DNA from 3 places in the Bradyrhizobium sp. S3.7.6 genome. Region 1 is predicted to be linked to each of the others. Evidence: predicted binding sites of a transcription regulator. Region 1 holds the regulator's gene; each other region holds the start of a gene.

Region 1 (6,057 bases):
GCCACGCCGCAGGTCAGCCCGGCGGCGATGGCCTGATCGGTCCGCTTGAAATAGGAATCGGTGAATCTAGTGAGGATCACGGGGTGGCCGCCGGCCCAGGCCTTGCCGGGAAGTCCCTCGTCATATCCGAAGTGCAGATCCTCGCTCACGTCCCTAAACGCGGACAACCCTTCGCCGTAGAGGCCGCCGCCGAATTCCAGCCGCATGCGCGTGCGGTCAGGCACCCAGAGTTCAACGACGCGAATGAAGGTCTTCATCGAACGTGCCCGCCGTCTCAAGCCGCACCAAGCATCGGCCATTTGGCTGCGGAACGGACGTTCAAAATTCAGGCAGGACAGCGCAAACTTCGTGCGGTGGGAGACGCCACGGCTTGGTCCGCCCGATGGAGTTTCGCGGGACACAAACGACACCATCTCGCCGGCCTCGGCCGGCGATGGCGATTTCAATCCTGGCCCGACCTGTCGGCCGGGAATGGCTGCATCAGCCGATCGGCAGGCGGGTGATGGTTGTCCGGCTGTCGGTGATGGTCTGCGGCTTGTGCTCGCGCTCGCCGAGCGGCTGGGTCACCGGTAGCTGCAGCACGGTCGCACGCTGGCCTTCGACCAGCTGCGTCACCAGCACGGATTTGCCGTCGGGGAATTCGATCGCATCATGATGGCGATCGGGAATGTGCGGATCGATCTTGCCGAACTTGCCGACGCGCGAATTGACGGTGCGCGTCCAGATCCAGCGATTGTCGTAGCGGACGTTGTCGGCGAAGGCGAGCTCCGTCCCCGGGAGCAGGCAGACCGCGACGGTCGGATCGGCCGCGGAGGCAAAGCCGCGCGTCGAGGTGCCGCGGAAGGTTGTCGTGACGATCGTCTCGCCGACTTCGGCGGGACGCGACGCGACGGCATGCAGGCTGTAGTCACACATCGGGTGCTCCTCATGCAGGGATAGCGACCCACGTCTCTTAATCGAGGCGCAGGCCTCTATCAGAGTGGAAATACCAAACGTTCTGCCGGGTTGTAGGCAAATCTACGGCTCGCCGCCGCAGGCCGCAATCACATTAACTTTCCCGAATCCACCAGGAACAAAGCCCGCCCCTTTGCATTCTGCAGGCGCGTGTCAGCGCCCCGCAGGCGCCGACCAGCCGGAATACTGCCAGCCCGGCCGCGACGGTTGGTCGACGGCGTCGAGGGCCTTGCGGACTTGCTCGCTAACGGCGGTGTCCTTGCGGACATGGGGCCGCGATTGCGCGGCTAAGGTTTGTACGTCCAAGGCTTGCGACGCTGATGCTGCGATCAGCGGCGCCACAGCAATTGTGCTCAGAACGATCCGGCGCATGACTTCTCCTCGAACCTGAAGGCCGCGAAGCAGAGCTGCTTCGTGCGGCGTGCCGAGGATTTACCGCTGGAGGAGGGGCCGGATAATCTGCGCGAAACCAGAAAGACTATCCAGCGGAAGCGGACAATCGTCCGCTCCAATCTCGGATCGGCGATGCCGATCCAAAGCGCGCGGGGCGCCAAATAACCGATACCGGCACGTCCGGTATCAATACTTCCGGTACAGCCCGATCAGCTTGCCCTGGATCTTCACCCGGTTGGGCGGCAGAATGCGGACCTCATAGGCCGCATTGGCGGGCTCGAGCGCGATCGAGGCGCCGCGGCGGCGGAAGCGCTTGAGCGTCGCCTCCTCGTCGTCGATCAGCGCCACCACGATATCGCCGGTATCGGCGCTCTCGTTGCGCTGGATCAGCGCCATGTCGCCGTCGAGAATGCCGGCCTCGACCATGGAATCGCCGCGCACTTCGAGCGCGTAATGTTCGCCCGAGCCGAGCATGTCAGGCGGTACGCTGATGGTGTGGCTGCGGGTCTGCAAGGCCTCGATCGGCGTACCGGCCGCGATGCGGCCCATCACGGGGACCGCGACGGGGCGCTCGCCCTCGTCCGCCGGCGGGCTCGAAGTCGTGCGGATCTTGCCGAGATTGCCTTCGATGACGCTCGGCGTGAAGCCGCGGCGGCTGCCGGCAGCGGCCTGAAGCTCGGGCAGCTTGATCACCTCGATGGCGCGGGCCCGGTTGGGCAGGCGCCGGATGAAGCCGCGCTCCTCGAGCGCAGTGATCAGGCGATGGATGCCCGATTTCGAGCGCAGGTCGAGCGCGTCCTTCATCTCATCGAAGGAGGGCGGCACGCCGCTTTCCTTCAGCCGTTCGCTGATGAACCGCAGGAGCTCGTATTGTTTGCGCGTTAACATCTCGACCAAAATCCCCCGGTTGATGTCGTTCGATTCCGAGACGCTGAATTCAGCAGTAAGCCGCTACATTCCCGAAACAAATCATGAACGGACACTATATGTTCGATACATGTTCCGCAACTGCTTAATTTACCGTGAACGCGACAAAGTTCGCGGAACGCACGCGAACGAAGCGCTCAGACGGGCAGCCGCAAGACCTCGCAAGGCGTGCCGGCTTCGGCCTTCGACGCGAATGGCGCGCGCACGAGAAGTGCCTGTGCCGCAGCGAGATTCGCAAGCAGCGAGGAATCCTGGTGATTGACCGGAAGGGCGACGAGCGTGCCGTCATCGCGCAGCTCGAGGCGTGCGCGCAGGTAATCCTCGCGCTGGTCGTTGGCGCCGACATCGCGGCCGAGCACCGCGCGTTCGCGGCGGTGATGAATCATCGAACGGCCCGAAAGCGCGCGAATCAACGGCACCATGAACAGGAAGCCGCAAACGTAGGATGACACGGGATTGCCGGGCAGGCCGATCACGCGCATCGCGCCGAGCCGCCCGTTCATCATCGGCTTGCCCGGCCGCATCGCGATCTTCCAGAACGCCATCGAGATACCTTCGTCCCTCAGCGCCTGCTGGACCAGATCGTGGTCCCCGACCGACGCGCCGCCGGTCGTGATCAGGATGTCGGCGCCGCTCTCCCGCGCGCGGCCGATGCCGGCCGTGGTGGCCTCCAGCGTATCGGCGGCAACGCCGAGGTCGATGGTATCGGCGCCCTCGCTGCGGGCGAGCGCGTGCAGGGCGTAGCCGTTGGAATAGACGATCTGGCCGTGGCCCGGCGTCGTACCCGGCATCACCAGCTCGTCGCCGGTCGCGAGGATCGCGACCTTCGGGCGTCGCCGGACTGGCAATTGCGGGTAATTCATGCCGGCGGCGAGCGCGAGGTCGCGCTCGGTGAGCCGGGCTCCCTTGCGCAGCAGCACGTCGCCTTCCGAGAAGTCGACGCCGGCGGGGCGGATGTGCCGCCCCGTTACGGCGGCTTCCTTGATGGTGATGCGCTTGCCGTCCGCGATCGTGTCCTCCTGGATCACGACCGCATCAGCGCCATCGGGAACGACACCGCCGGTGAAGATACGCACGGCCTCGCCGGCGCCGATCGATCCCGCAAACGGGCGGCCCGCCGCGACCTCGCCGATCAGGGTGAGCTGGGATTCGATCTTCGCCGCATCGACCGCGCGCACCGCATAGCCGTCCATTGCCGACATCGCCTGCGGCGGCTGCGTGCGCCGCGCGGCGACGTCGCGCGCGAGCACGCGGTGGAAGGCTGCGTCGAGCGCGATCATCTCTTCAGGCAGCGGCTCTGCGCCCGCCAGCACCGCAGCGAGCGCGTCGGAAACCGGCATCAGGGCCACGGGTGAAAACTCCTGCTGGGCCCGTTCGGGCAAATCGGCGGCGAGAGTTCTAGCCGAGTGCAGGCGCAGAGGCAAAACAGTGGCCGCGCAGGATGATTTATCCTGCGTCATCCGCTCTGCGATGAAGGGTGAGCATCAAGTCCGCCGCGGCATGATCCAGAAGGCGAGACAGACCGGTACGAGGATGGCCATGGCGAGGACGAGAAAGACGAGAGCCACGGCCAGCATCGGTCAGCCCCCCGGCTGCTTGTACGGACTGACGTCCGGCGCTGCGGGGCCCTGATCCCTGTCAGGCAGCGGGTCGGCCTGGGATTTCAGGTCGGCGGCCTTGCTGATCAGCTTGGCGGAAAGCTCAGAATCCGATGTGGTCCTGGCGAATTTCATCAGCAGAGAGGCCTGCTTGGTGAGGTAGGTTTTGCCCAACACGACGATAAGCCCGATGTAGAATTCCCAACGGACTCATGAGTCCTGAGAGGGGCAATCGTTCCGGGAACTCCGTATAAAAATGCACAAAGGGTTTTGGTTCCTCGCCCCCAGGCAAAATAGTTCCATTCGCGGCCCGTCGGCTTGCCGGCCAGAGATCAGATTCCGAGCGCCTTGAGGGCGTTCCCGACGTCGCGGGGCGAGGTCACGTGGACCGTGGTCAGGCCGCGCGACCGCGCTCCTTCGATGTTCTCGGCAAGATCGTCGAAGAACACGATACGGTTCGCGGGCACGCCGATCGCCGCCACGACATGGTCGAAGGCCTCCACATCGGGTTTGCGCAGGCCGATGCTGGACGACAGATACAGCTCGCGGAAATGGCCGAGCAGGGCGGCATATTCCTTCGAGAAGTGGTCCACATGCGGCCGGTTGGTGTTGGAGAAGGCGTAGAGCGGCAACTGCTTGGCCGCACGCGGCAGCAGCTCGGCGATATCGGGCATCTCGCCGGCGAAGATCGCGTTCCAGCCCTCCAGGAACTGCGCGTCCGAGATGCCGATCCCGAGCGAGACGCGCAGCGAGTCAAAATAGGCCTCGTCGCTGATCTTGCCGACCTCGTGCAGCCGATAGGCTTCGCTGTCCCGTACATAGCGCGCGACGATGGCTTCCGGCTTGCAGCCGGCATGTCCCGCCCAGCAGGCGATCGCCTTGGAGAAATCGATGTCGAGCACGACGCGGCCGAGATCGAACAGGAGCGCGTCCGCGCTGCCGGGAGAGAGCGAGCTCATTGCATCCTTTCACTCAATATCGATAGGGGTCATGGTCGAACAGCGGGAACGCGCTGAACACGCTCGGCGCATTCGTTGCGGTCGCCTGGTGCAGGCAGGACTTGTCGACCTCGGCGAACGAGGTGGCGCCCAAGAGGCCTAGGCAGCGCAGCACCTCGTCCTCGAGCAACTCCAGCATTCGCCTCACGCCGGCCTCGCCGGCTGCGGCCAATGCCCAGCATTGCAGCCGGCCGATGCCGACCATGTCCGCGCCCGCCGCGATCGCCTTGACGATGTCGGTGCCGCGGCAGAAGCCGCCGTCGACCATGATCTTGGCGCGTCCCTTCACGGCGTCGACGATCTCGGGCAGCACATGCATGGCGCCGCGGCCGTGATCGAGCTGGCGGCCGCCATGGTTGGAGACGTAGATCCACTTGACGCCGTGGTCGACCGCGATCCGGGCGTCCTCGGCGGTGGCGATGCCCTTCAGGATGAGCGGGATCTTGAACTTGTCCTTGATCATCTTCACGGTCCGCCACTCCAGGCCCTTCTGGTAATCGCCGCCGGTGGCGCGCAGGCGGCTCTCGCGAACATAGCGCTTGGCAATGTCACGTTCGCGACGGCTGTAATGGGCGGTATCAACGGTCAGGCAGAAGGCGGCGTAGGCGTTCTTCTCGCTCCGGCTGACGACATCGGCGACGAAATCGTCGTCGCCGCGCACATAGAGTTGATAGAGCCGCAGCGCATCAGGGGCGGCCTCGGCGGTCTTCTCCAGGCCGGGCTCGGACACCGAGCTCAGCATGTGCGCCGCGCCGAAGGTGCCGCAGGCGCGGGCGACGCTCGCCGCGCCATCCGGATCGAAGATCTCCAGTGCGCCGACAGGGGCCAGCACCACCGGCAGCCGCATCCGGCGCCCGAACAGCTCGACCGAGCCGTCGACCTCGCGGACGTCGCGCAGCACGCGCGGCCGGAAGGCGATCTCGTCCAGCGCCATGCGGTTGCGGCGCATCGTGGTCTCGGTCTCGGCGGCGCCGACGATATAGTCCCAGGCGTTCTGGTTGAGGTTGGCGCGCGCCTTGCGGATGAATTCGTGCAGGTTTTGGAATGGCTCGGCGCTGGCGCCGAGTTCGACGTTCCTTTCCGGCCGGATGCGGGGCGCGTCATTCATTGTTGTCCTCCCGAGAATTTGAAGCGTTATTGTCATCGCCTATCGTGTCCGGCCCTCCAAAACCATCCTAAAATCGCAT
Region 2 (6,057 bases), 2.5 Mb from region 1:
TGAGCACGTCCTGGAGCGGGCGGCGGCCGGGATGGTGATAGAGCACCTCGTTGGTTGCGAGCAGCGGCACGTTTGCTTTGGCGGCGAGATCATCGAGCCGCGCCAGGCGGCGGCGGTCGTCGCCGCGATAGACCAGGCTCGCCGCCAGCCACACGCCCTCGGCGCGGCTGTCCTTAAGCTTGGCGAGAACATCCAGCGCCTGCGCGGGCTCGAAGCGATGCGGCAGCGTCAGGACCAGGAGCTGGCCCTCGGAAAACTCAAGAAGGTCGACAAAAGTGAGATGGCATTCGCCCTTCTCGATCCGCGTGATGTCGTCGCCGCGCTTGCCCCTGGTGAGGAGCTGGCACAGCCGGCCATAGGCGGCGCGGTCGCGCGGATAGACAAAAATGTCGGGCGTTCCGTCGATGAAAACGATGCGCGCGCCGATCAGCAATTTCGGCTTGTGCAGCACCTTGTCATTGTCGAGCTCCTTGTAGGCGCGCACGACGCCGGCGAGCGTGTTGTGGTCGGCAATGCCGATCACGGGAATGCCGAGGATGCTCGCCTGATGCACATAGGCGCGCGGATCCGAGCCGCCGCGCAGGAAGGAGAAGTTGGTGGTGATGCCGATCTCGGCATAAGCGGGCGTGTTCATGCGAAGAGACCGTGCACATACCAGTTGGGGGGAATGGGTTTACCTTCGTCGTCGAACACCTCTCCTTCGTAAAGACCGTCGCGAAAGATCCAGAAGCGCAGGCCTTCGGCATCCTCGATGCGGAAATAATCCCGCGTCAATTGCTTGCCGTCCTGCCGCCACCATTCCATCGCGATGCGCTCGGGCCCTTCCACCCGCACCACCGCATGCAGCGCGCGCCGCCAGGTGAACTGATGCGGCGGGCCGTCGGGCACGGTCGCGAACGGCACCTTGATCGGCTCCGGTCTGTCGAACAGCCGCAGGGGGCGCAGCGGCGGCTCGCTCTCGGCGCGCGCCGGCCATTCGGCCTGCATGGCCACGGCGAGATGGTGCTGGGCAGGCGCGGCCAGCACCGCACATTCCGGGATATGGGTATCCTCAGGCAAATGCACGACGACGCGCTTTCCGCCGATGCGCGCGGCGATGCGGTCGATCAGCGCGGCGAGCTCGTCATTGTCATGGACATGGGCGTCGAGATCGCGCTGCTCCTGCACCACGATCTCGGTGCGGCTTGCCGACAGTCGTACCATGTCGAAACCGAAGCCGGGATCCAGCGGATCGGCGAGCGCATCGAGGCGCTCGCGGAACAGCCGGTCGATGACTTTGCTTTGCGTGACCGGCCGCCCGGTCTCGACCATGATCGCGCGCACCACGCCGTCGGTGCGAAAGAAGGCGGCTTCCAGGCGCCGCGCACCCTTGCCCTGCTTCTCCATGGACGCGATCAGCGTGTCGGCCAGCCGCGACAGCGTCATCGCGATCATGGTGTCGGTGGCGATCGGTTCGGCAAAGCGCTTCTCCACGATGTAATCCGGCAGCGGTTTGCGCGGATTGATCGGGGCATCGCCATGCCCCTGCGCATGCGCGAGCAGCGTGGAGAACCGCGCGCCGAACCGCGCCGTGATCTCATGCGGCTCGCGCGAGGCGACATCGCCGATGGTTTTCAGGCCGGCGCGACGCAGGCCCGTGGTGATGGCCTCGCCCGCACCGAGCGCGGACACCGGCAGCCGGCTGACCGCCGCCGCCTCCCCGCCATCGGCGACGATGGTGCCGGAGGCCTGCCGCGTCAGCGTGCGCGCGCAGACCGAGGTGCCGGCGATCGCCGCGCTGACGGCAAAACCCTGACGGGCGAGCCCGCGGACGAAGGTCTGCAACAACGCAGCCTCGCCGCCGAACAGATGCGCGCAGCCGGTGATGTCCAGAAACAGCCCGTGCGGCGGATCGAGCGCCACCAGCGGCGTGAAGCGATCGCACCAGTCGGCGACGTCGCTGAGCGTCTTCGCATCGGCCACGACATCGGCGTCGAACACTTTCAAGTCCGGACACATCGCCCGTGCATTGGCCAGGGGCTGGCCGATGTGCAAGCCGAGGCGCTCGGCGGCTTCGTCCAGCGCATGGATCACCAGCGCATTGTTGTCCTTGATGACGACGATGCTCGGATCATTGGTCTTACCCAGCGCGCCGAAGAACCGCTGAATCCGATCGATGGGCAGGCGTGGCAGCCACAGGCTGAGGATACGTCGACGGTTCAGAGAACTGGCACTCATCACATTTCCATTCCATGATCCACCGGCCGCAGGGGCCATGACGATTGCGCAAGAGCTCGGCATCGAAGCGCGGCGCGCCCCAGGCACTCCATGCCGGGCCCGGCGGCGAATGCGCCGCGCGCAGCATCCATCGCGTCTCCGCGGTCGAGGGCAGCGGCTGCGCGGCCATCCGCAACATCAGGCCGGTGACACCGGACGATTGCGCGGCCAGTGTCAGCTTACGGCTCGCCACGAGATCGAACTGCCGCGTCTCACCCCAGAGCTCGAGCACGACGGCGCCAAGCGCGTCGCAGGCGAGCGCATCGGCCGAGGTCCGCAACGCGCTCTCGACATCGGCGGCGCGCACCATCACCACGCGGCGCGGATCGAGACCGATCTCGGCAAGCCCGCTCATCGACAGCGCGCCGGTCTCGAGTTCCGAAAAATCCTGCCGCACCCACAGCAGCGGCCGGCGCCGCGAGACACGCCCCGCAAGCCCCATGACAAAACCCGTCGCGGCGGTTCCCTGCCGGCCCTCGCAAAACACCTCGTGGATCACCGCGCGCGCGAGCCCGCCCTTCAGCGCGCTGTCGACCTCGTCGTGGCCGAGCGCGACGCGATCGTGCTGATGCACGACCTCCGCCGTCTCGATGCGCTCGATCTGGCCGCGCAAGGTCGCAAGCGCGTTCATCCGTGCGCCGCTCATATACGCCGCTCCTTCAGAGGTGATTGCCGAGGTTCTCAAAAATAAGAACCTGCGGCTGGCTCATTTGTTCATGATATGTTCTAATATAAAGCTAACAGCGGCCGGGGAGTCAATCGAATTGGTGCTCATCCGGATTCGTAAGCTGAATCAAAGGGATTCCACGATGGACGTACAACGCAAGCTGGAGATTCTGGCTGATGCCGCCAAATACGATGCGTCGTGCGCCTCCAGCGGCACCGAGAAGCGGGATTCCAGCGACGGCAAGGGCATGGGCTCGACCGCACCGGGCATGGGCATCTGCCATTCCTACGCGCCGGACGGACGCTGCATCTCGCTGCTCAAAGTGCTCCTGACCAACGCCTGCAATTACAACTGCCTTTATTGCGTCAACCGCGCCTCTTCCAACGTGCCGCGTGCCCGCTTCACCATCGACGAAGTGGTCAAGCTCACGCTCGACTTCTACCGGCGCAATTACATCGAGGGCTTGTTTCTCTCCTCCGGCATCATCCGCAGCCCCGACTACACCATGGAGCAGGTGGTCAGCGTCGCGCGCAAACTGCGCGAGGAGCATCACTTTCGCGGCTACATCCATCTCAAGACCATTCCCGAGGCCGACGACGCGCTGATCGCGGAAGCCGGCAAATATGCAGATCGCCTCTCCATCAACATCGAGATGCCTGAGGAGACGAGCCTGCAGCAATACGCACCGGAAAAGGATGTGCGCGCGATCCGCCGCACCATGGGCCGGCTGCGGCTGAAGCTCGACGAGGCTGAGGAAAACCGCAGCACAAAGACGAAGGCGAGGCCGCAGCGCTTCGCGCCCGCCGGACAGAGCACGCAGATGATCGTCGGCGCCGACGCGGCCTCCGATCACACCATTCTCCACACCAGCTCCAATCTCTATGGCTCCTACAGGCTGCGGCGCGTCTATTACTCCGCCTTCAGCCCGATCCCCGATGCCAGCCGCGCTTTGCCTCTGGTACAGCCGCCGCTGCTGCGCGAGCACCGGCTCTACCAGGCCGACTGGCTGATGCGGTTCTACGGTTTCGACGTTGCGGAGATCGTCGATGACAACGCGATGCTGCCGCTCGACATCGATCCGAAGCTCGCCTGGGCGCTGCGCCATCGCGACCGCTTCCCGCTCGACGTCAACCGCGCCAGCCGCGAGGAGCTGTTGCGCGTGCCCGGCTTCGGCACCAAGGCGGTCGAACGCATCATCGCGACCCGGCGCACCACCACGATCCGCCTCTCCGATCTCGCGCGGCTGCACGTGCCCCGCAACAAGGCGCTGCCTTTCATCGTCCTCAGCGATCACCGCCCCGCGCCGCACCGCCTCGACGAGGCGCGGCTGATCGAACGGTTCAAGCCGAAGGCAACACAACTGGGGTTTGGCTTCTGATGCAGTACATCACCCTCGACACCGAAACCGATTTCGACGGCTGGCGCAAAGCCGCGCGGTCGCTCGTGCTGCATCATGTGCCGCCAACCGATGCCACCTGGACCGTACAAGGCGGCGAAGCCGAGCTGTTCGCACCGCCCGCGCCGTCTCCGATATTTGAGGTGAACGACGGCACCTTCAACGTCTCGGCAAAATTCGTCGAGCTCGCCAAGGCCGCGATCCTGCATCGCGACGGCGAGCGCTTTGCGATCCTCTATCGCCTGCTCTGGCGCTTGAAAGACAATCACGATCTCATCGAGGTCGCGACCGATCCCGATGTCGCGCAAGTCACCGCCATGGCAAGAGCAGTCCATCGCGACGAGCACAAGATGCATGCCTTCGTGCGCTTCCGCGAGATCGGACGCGAGCGCGCGGCGCATTACGTCGCCTGGTTCGAGCCGGAGCATCACATCGTCGAGCTTGCCGCGCCGTTCTTTGCCAAGCGCTTCGCCGACATGCCCTGGTCGATCCTGACACCCGATCTGTGTGCGCATTGGGACGGCCACGCGCTCTCGTTCACGTCGGGCGTGAGCAAGAACGAAGCACCCGGCGAAGACCGGTTGGAGGAAACCTGGCGGCGCTACTACGCCAGCATCTTCAATCCGGCGCGGCTGAAGGTGAAGGCAATGCAGACGGAGATGCCGAAGAAATACTGGAGGAACCTGCCCGAGGCGTCGATCATTAAGCCCTTGATCGAGGACGCCGAGCGCATGACCGGCGCCATGATCGCCAATGCCGCAACCGATCCGCACAAGCCCCAGAAGCGGCCGGAGGCTCCGATGCCACGCAAGCTGGCTGCCGACGATCTCGAAGCGCTCCGCGAGGAGGCCGCGCATTGCCGCGCCTGCCCGCTCTACAAGGACGCGACGCAGACCGTGTTCGGCGAGGGCCCGAAAGACGCGACCATCATGCTGGTCGGCGAGCAGCCCGGCGACAAGGAAGACCTCGCCGGCCACCCCTTCGTCGGCCCGGCCGGCCAGATGCTCGACCGTGCGCTTCAGGAAGCCGGCGTCGACCGCAACAAGGTCTACGTCACCAACGCGGTCAAGCACTTCAAATTCGTGCCGCGCGGAAAGATCCGTCTGCACCAGAAGCCGGCGACGCCGGAGATCCGGGCGTGCCGGCAATGGTACGAGCGGGAAGTTTCGGCAATCCAGCCCGAGCTCATCGTGGCAATGGGCGCCACCGCCGCGCAAAGCGTGTTCGGCAAGATCATCCCGATCGGCAAGACCCGTGGCCGGCTCATAGACCTGCCCGACGGCCGCAAGGCGCTGGTGACGGTGCACCCGTCCTATCTGCTCCGACTGCCCGATCCGGAAGCCAAAGTGCTGGAATATCAGCGCTTTGTCGAAGACCTGAAGATTGCCGCCGGCTTGCAGAAGAAAGCCGCACGCGCCGCCTAAATACTGGCAAATACTGGAGGGAAAGCGACTTTACGACGCAGCTGTCATCCAGCCTTCAAATCCATCGCGGACAATAGCCCTTCAAATTAGTTAAGGGGCGTCCAAAAATGACAGATGTTGCATTCGACCGTGCGGTAGGCGATCCGACGCCTGTCCAGCCGGCTTCCAGGCCAAATCTCGACAAGGGTTTTAACCCGCTCACGATGATCCTGTTCTTCGGCATCCTTGCCGCAGGCCTGCTGTTCGTTGCCTACAGCATCTATGTCGACGTCAACGCGACCGGCACGAAGGTGACGACCTTCCTGCCCTACATC
Region 3 (6,057 bases), 3.0 Mb from region 1:
CGATTATGCGGGCAACATCGCCGCCATCCGCGCTGCTGCGGAGGCCGGCCGGGTTTCGAAGCTGCAACATGGTTCGGCACAGACGATCCGGGCCGGCGAGGCCGCGCTCACCCGGTAGAATACGGCATACAGGCGTGGCAGCGCCGGCGTCGCACTGGTTGTGCCATGGCGTGCCATCCCGTCCGAGGTTCTACAGGGCATGCCGCACAGCGCAGCGGGCCTTCCTCGCCCGAGAGTTCTGCGCAGAAATGCAGGGCAATCTCATCGGGTGGCCGGAATCGATCGAACGGTATCTTGATCTGATCGGCATCTCCGTCGCGCGCCAGCGCTACGCCTGGCCAATGAGTTCCACGTGGAGTTCTCCGATAGGAACCAATGGAGGCCTGCGCGTTTCCCAGACGTTAACCCAGGTTGCGCGGGGCGCCTCGCACGCAGTAAATGTTTTGCATAACCGCCATCGGCCTGACGTAAATCAGGGCAATAAGCTCAGTGAATGCGAGGGAGGGTCTCATGGAGAACGTACGTCGCTACCGGGCGCTGGCGTCTCTCTGTCGTCAGCAGGCGGCCTATCGGCCGCTCCAGAACTGGCAACTCCTTGGCCAAGCCGAACATTTCGAATATCTCGCCGAGATTGCGCTGAAGGCGCATTTCGACGCGTGCAATGCGCAACCCGAGGACGACGCCATCGCCACCGCGCCATTTGAGACCCCTGCTGCGGCCTGAGGGCGTCGGTCCGTTGCGGATCATCTCTCGATCAATGCGACATCAGCGTCGGGACCGTCATGGCTTCCAGCATGGCGCGGGTGACGCCGCCGAGGAAACGTTCCTGCAATCGTGAGTGGCCGTAGCCGCCCATGACCAGGAGATCGAGGCTCTCGTCGGCGGCCAGCGACAGGATGGTCGGCTGGATGTCGGCGCGTGCCGCCGACAGGCTGACCGTGCGGGTCGACAATCCGCGCCGGCCGAGGTGTCTTGCCAGATGGCTTGCCGAGACTTCGTCGGGAACGGCGTCGGCTTCGTTGATCGTGATGATCACGATCTCCTCGGCGCGGGCCAGGAAGGGAGCGGCGTCGCGCATCGCGCGGGCGGCGAGGCGGCTGCCATCCCAGCAGATGCCGATCCGGTTCGCCCTGAATGACCCACGAAAGGTGTAGGGCAGGAACAGCACCGGTCCGCCCGCCTGGAACAGGATCTCGCCGGGCATATCATTGTCGAATGAGCCTTGCGCCGGATCGGGCTGCAGCACGATGCTGAGATCGTGGAGCCGCGCCATCTCGCCGAGCGAGCCGGCTGCGTCCGCCGGGATTGCGCCGAGCGGGTGGCAGGTGCAGGAGATGCCGGCGTTCGTGGCTTCGCTCCGAAATATCGCCAACGCGGCCTCGGCACGCTCCACCGCGCGCTCGCGCTCCATCTCGAACACCGCCGCTACGGCGGCACCGCCATCCAGGACGTAGGCAGTGCTGCTCGCGACGTACCCGACGGCGACCGCGTCGACGTGTGCGTTGAGTCTCGCCGCGAGCGAGATCGAGCCGTCGATCACCGCGCTCATCGGGCGCTCGGTCGGGATGTGGACGAGAATGTCTTTGTACATGGCGCGCCTCCGGTGGACATCATCCAGTGGCCGCAGTCTATCACGGCGCACGGGGCCTGCGTTGAGCCGCATCAAATGTGCAGCCCTGATTTTCGCGGCACCTTTGCCAAGATTTAATCGGACGGACGGGACGCCGTAAGGTGACGATGTCCATGTTGGTTGCAAGGCGACTTACCCAACATGGACATTTCGACATGAACGATCACGTCAATTCCGACACCACCACGTCCCGCAAGATATTGAAGCCGCGCCGGCTTGCGCTGCTGGGCACCGTGGCCGCGCTTGGCGTGGCCGTGCTCGCTGCCTCTCCCGCCTCTTCGCAGTTCGGTCTGAATTCCTTCATCGGGCCGGCCCAGGCGGCGGAAGCCGCCGCGACGCCGCCGGGCTTCGGCGATCTCGTCAGCAAGGTCAAACCCGCCGTCATCTCGGTGCGGGTCAGGATCGACCAGGACAATGACAAGAGCGCGATGCTGCAACAGAACCGGATGGATTCGGACGAGGATTCGCCGTTCGACCAGTTTTCGCGGCAGTTCGGCTTCCGCGGCCCGGGTGGCATGAACGGCATGCCGCGCCAGCGCCACCAGATGATCACGGGCGAGGGTTCCGGCTTCTTCATCTCCGCCGACGGCTATGCCGTGACCAACAACCACGTCGTCGATCACGCCGAGTCGGTACAGGTGACTATGGATGACGGCACGAGCTACACCGCGAAGGTGGTAGGCACCGATCCGAAGACCGATCTCGCGCTGATCAAGGTCGATGGCAAGAGGGACTTTCCGTTCGTCAAATTCTCCGACCAGAAGCCGCGCATCGGCGACTGGGTGGTCGCGGTCGGCAACCCCTTCGGCCTCGGTGGCACCGTGACCGCCGGCATCGTCTCGGCCAATGGTCGCGACATCGGCAACGGTCCCTATGACGACTTCATCCAGATCGACGCGCCGATCAACAAGGGTAATTCCGGCGGTCCGGCCTTCGACATGAACGGCAACGTGATCGGCGTGAACACCGCGATCTTCTCGCCCTCCGGCGGTTCGGTCGGTATCGGCTTCGACATTCCGGCTTCGACCGCGAAGCTCGTCGTCGCGCAGCTGAAGGACAAGGGCTCGGTCACCCGCGGCTGGCTCGGCGTGCAGGTGCAGCCGGTGAGCGCCGAGATCGCCGACAGCCTCGGCCTCAAGGAGGCGCGCGGCGCGATCGTGGACAATCCGCAGGACGGCAGCCCCGCGGCGAAGGCCGGCATCGAGGCGGGCGACGTCATTACCGCCGTCAACGGTACCGCGATCAAGGACTCCCGCGATCTCGCCCGCACCATTGCCACCCTGGCGCCGGGCACCTCCGTGAAGCTCGACGTCTTCCACAAAGGCGCGAGCAAGACGGTGACACTCGCCCTCGGCGAGTTGCCGAACGAGCGGCAGGCCAAGGCCGGCGAGGGCAAGGCGCAGCCGAACACCGGCACGCCGCGCCTCGGTCTCAGCCTGGCGCCGGCCGGCGACGTCCAGGGCGCGGGCCAGAAGGGCGTCGTCGTGACCGAGGTCGATCCGCAGGGACCCGCCGCGCAGCGCGGCATCCAGACCGGCGACGTCATTCTCAACGTCGGCGGCAAGGCCGTTGCCAATGTCGGTGATGTCCGCTCCGAGCTGGCGCAGGCCAAATCATCCGGCAAGAACAGCGTGCTGTTGCAGGTGAAGAGCCAGGAAGCGACGCGGTTCGTCGCGGTGCCGCTGGCCTAAGCCTCGCGCTTCCCGCGGCAAACTCAAAAGGCGGCCTGCGGGCCGCCTTTTTCGTGCGCGTCTGGAAGATTCCCACAGGTGTCGATAACATTCTCGTTAACGGCAGCGTTGATGACGGGTTCGTCCGAAAAAGCCGCGTTCGCTCGTCACAGTTGGGAATCACGTGTTGGGCTTTGGCGTCAATGAAGACGCCCAGGCGAATTGCAGGAGTGGAACTTCGAACGCCCGGCCTTCTTGTGGAACCGGTGGTTCGCATTTGATCGGTGCCGACATGGATCGATTGAAGCTCTCGCTGAGGTGTGCGCTGCTTGTGGCGCCGCTTGTCCTGACGACCGGAAGCGCCTTGGGGCGCGACGATGGCCGCTACGCCAACTCGCCGCTAAAACCCTGGTTCGACAGTTTGCGCAGCCATCTCGGGCCCTGCTGCTCGGATGCAGATGGCTTTGCTGTATCCGACCCCGATTGGGAATCGCACGATGGGCACTATCGCGTGCGGCTCGACGGGCAGTGGGTGGACGTGCCTGATGAGGCCGTCATCACCGAGCCAAACCGGGCTGGCCACACCATGGTGTGGCCGGTGAAGACTGCGTTCGGGATTTCGATCCGCTGCTTCATGCCGGGCAGCATGATCTGACCCGGATCGGCGTTACCGCTTGCTGGACTTGCGCTTCGCGGTCTTCTTCGTTGTCTTGGCCGTCTTCTTGGCTGTCTTCTTCTTGGACGTTTTCCGCTTCGACGCCTTCTTCGGGACCTTCTTGCCCTTCGCGCGCGCTTCCGACAGGCCGATTGCGATCGCCTGCTTGCGACTCTTCACGCGTCCGCCACGACCGCCGGGGCCGCTTTTCGCGGTGCCCTTCTTATAGCGGCGCATCTCGCGCTCGACATCACCGCCGGCGCTGCGTGAGTAGCGGCGCTTCTTTGCCTTGCGTGCCATCGACTCTCTCCCTTGGCCACGGGAAAGAACCGCATCACTGACCCTACGTTCCAAATGCGCTGGCCGCGCTCCTCAGAAGGAGTTCGCCAACTCGATCTCGTCTTCCAGCGCTCGAATGCGGCGCGCAGCCTCAGTCGAGGACAGAGCCCGATCGTATTGGGTGGGCTGATAGGCCTCCTCGCTCAGACGCTTCAGCCTCAGCCCCTGCGCTCTCGTCATCTGTTCCGCGAGGAAAACCCTGGCGTCGTATTTACCCTGAACCTGCATCTGGCCTCTCCGTTCTCAAATCCTGACTTGACTATATGTTCTTATTTTGTTCTAACAAGCCATGGACAACAGAATTAATGAAATTCGACGCAAAATCAGCGCCTTGAGGCTTGAGATGGCCGACATTGAGGTGTCTGTGCGCGACCTCGTCAATCGCGACCGCGACTGCACGGAAAAGGCCCTGGCGCAGATGGATCTGCGCCGGAAAATCAACCTGCTGATCGGCGAATGGAAGGCGGCCGGTGGCGGCGATGTCCTGCCTGACGTCCGCGAGCGGGTACGCCTTCGTCCTGCAACGACATCCGGCAGTCCGCTGCGCGTGATCGCGCGCCGCTGAGAATTTTGGGAGCGTGCGGTGGACGAAGACCCGGACACGTACCGGATTCTAAAGCTGCGCGCCGAAATTCTCGAACTCGGCTCCGCCATCCGGCAATTGCAGCGCGAGGGTCTCGACGATGCCGCAGCCCAACTCCTGATCGCACGCAAACGTGCACAGCTCGAGCATCTCGTGAAGGCGAATGCCGCGGGACGGCCGCTTTAGCGATCTGACGCTGGAAGGATTCCCAATCCAGCTCCAAGCTCCAGCTCCAAAGCGAAAGGCCCCGCGTCGCCGCGAGGCCTTTGATGGTCGGCCGGAGCTCACTTGGTGTTGCTCATGCCGCCCTTGTTGTTCGTCATGGTGCCGCCTTGGTCGGAGCCGGGGCCAGAACCACCTTGACCGGAGGGATCAGCGCCCTTGGAGGACTTGGTGTTGGCACCCGTGGTCTGCGACGAGGACATAGCGGATCCATGCTTGGCCTTATGCGACTTGGCCTGCACGGCGAACGGAGCGGCGGCGAGGCCAGTTGCCAACATCACGGTAAGAGCGAGCTTGGTGGTTTTCACGCGCGGGAACTCCCTGAGTTGAATTGACGCAGGCAGCCAACTGCCATTTGCCGCAGGAGTTCCGAACGAAAGCGCCCGGTGCGCGTCACGCGCGCTTCAAAATTCCTTGTCCTCGGCGAGGATGAACATGAGGCCCGTGAGCGTCGCCCCGATCGCGAACGTCGTCACCAGTGTGATGATGAAGACCATGGCGGCCGAATGTCCGCCGTGGTTCAGCAAATTTGCGACTGCCGGATTGAACAGGACGAGGGCGAGCCCGAAGACAAGGCCGAGGGCTGCGCCCATCATCGCATGCGTCATCAGCTTGATGACGCCGGTCGGAGAGATGAGGCTCGGCGACTTTTTCCCGCGCATGGAACCGCCTCGCGGTGTGGCATAAAACGCGCACGACGATTGCGGGTTCCATTGTCATGACGATTTTGTCATTCCCCGCTTCATCCGACGTTCATGGCGGTCTTGCGAGGATGAATGCCATCAACACGGGAACATTCGATATGGGTAAGGTCGTCTTTCTCTATCGCTCGCTGGCCTATCGCAACGCGGCTGCGGATATGCTGCGCAAGGCGCGCAAGCTGCCGCGCGGCGCCGAGCGGAGCGCAGCCCGCCGTTACGCGCGGGCGCTGCGCGAGCTTTCGCAAACGGAAGCCTGG

Evidence for each region. Region 1 encodes LexA, which represses DNA repair genes until DNA is damaged. Its sites were predicted from a motif close to TGTTCNNNNTGTGTTCNG; they were not measured.
Region 2: ACVJ5M_RS35240 (ImuA family protein) is a predicted target of LexA. The motif match lies at 2,968-2,985, and genes of this name have one in related genera.
Region 3: ACVJ5M_RS37435 (DUF3072 domain-containing protein) is a predicted target of LexA. The motif match lies at 4,559-4,576, and genes of this name have one in related genera.

The regions. Positions count from the first base shown of each region.
Region 1 is NZ_JBSSEQ010000001.1:4,763,831-4,769,887, forward strand. It holds gene ACVJ5M_RS23020 (GAF domain-containing protein) at 1-257, opposite strand, end outside; gene ACVJ5M_RS23025 (hypothetical protein) at 481-915, opposite strand; gene ACVJ5M_RS23030 (hypothetical protein) at 1,108-1,326, opposite strand; gene lexA (transcriptional repressor LexA) at 1,534-2,235, opposite strand; gene ACVJ5M_RS23040 (molybdopterin molybdotransferase MoeA) at 2,412-3,623, opposite strand; gene ACVJ5M_RS23045 (hypothetical protein) at 3,855-4,049, opposite strand; gene ACVJ5M_RS23050 (HAD family hydrolase) at 4,205-4,831, opposite strand; gene ACVJ5M_RS23055 (alpha-hydroxy acid oxidase) at 4,845-5,978, opposite strand.
Region 2 is NZ_JBSSEQ010000001.1:7,251,535-7,257,591, forward strand. It holds gene ACVJ5M_RS35230 (PHP domain-containing protein) at 1-634, opposite strand, end outside; gene ACVJ5M_RS35235 (Y-family DNA polymerase) at 631-2,217, opposite strand; gene ACVJ5M_RS35240 (ImuA family protein) at 2,120-2,902, opposite strand; gene ACVJ5M_RS35245 (putative DNA modification/repair radical SAM protein) at 3,066-4,301, shown strand; gene ACVJ5M_RS35250 (UdgX family uracil-DNA binding protein) at 4,301-5,743, shown strand; gene ACVJ5M_RS35255 (inorganic phosphate transporter) at 5,851-6,057, shown strand, end outside.
Region 3 is NZ_JBSSEQ010000001.1:7,740,986-7,747,042, reverse strand. It holds gene rpe (ribulose-phosphate 3-epimerase) at 1-118, shown strand, start outside; gene ACVJ5M_RS37460 (hypothetical protein) at 511-723, shown strand; gene ACVJ5M_RS37455 (universal stress protein) at 755-1,591, opposite strand; gene ACVJ5M_RS37450 (Do family serine endopeptidase) at 1,786-3,321, shown strand; gene ACVJ5M_RS37445 (hypothetical protein) at 3,593-3,955, shown strand; gene ACVJ5M_RS37440 (DUF6496 domain-containing protein) at 3,968-4,255, opposite strand; gene ACVJ5M_RS37435 (DUF3072 domain-containing protein) at 4,328-4,522, opposite strand; gene ACVJ5M_RS37430 (hypothetical protein) at 4,638-4,859, shown strand; gene ACVJ5M_RS37425 (hypothetical protein) at 4,878-5,063, shown strand; gene ACVJ5M_RS37420 (hypothetical protein) at 5,162-5,407, opposite strand; gene ACVJ5M_RS37415 (hypothetical protein) at 5,504-5,761, opposite strand; gene ACVJ5M_RS37410 (hypothetical protein) at 5,902-6,057, shown strand, end outside.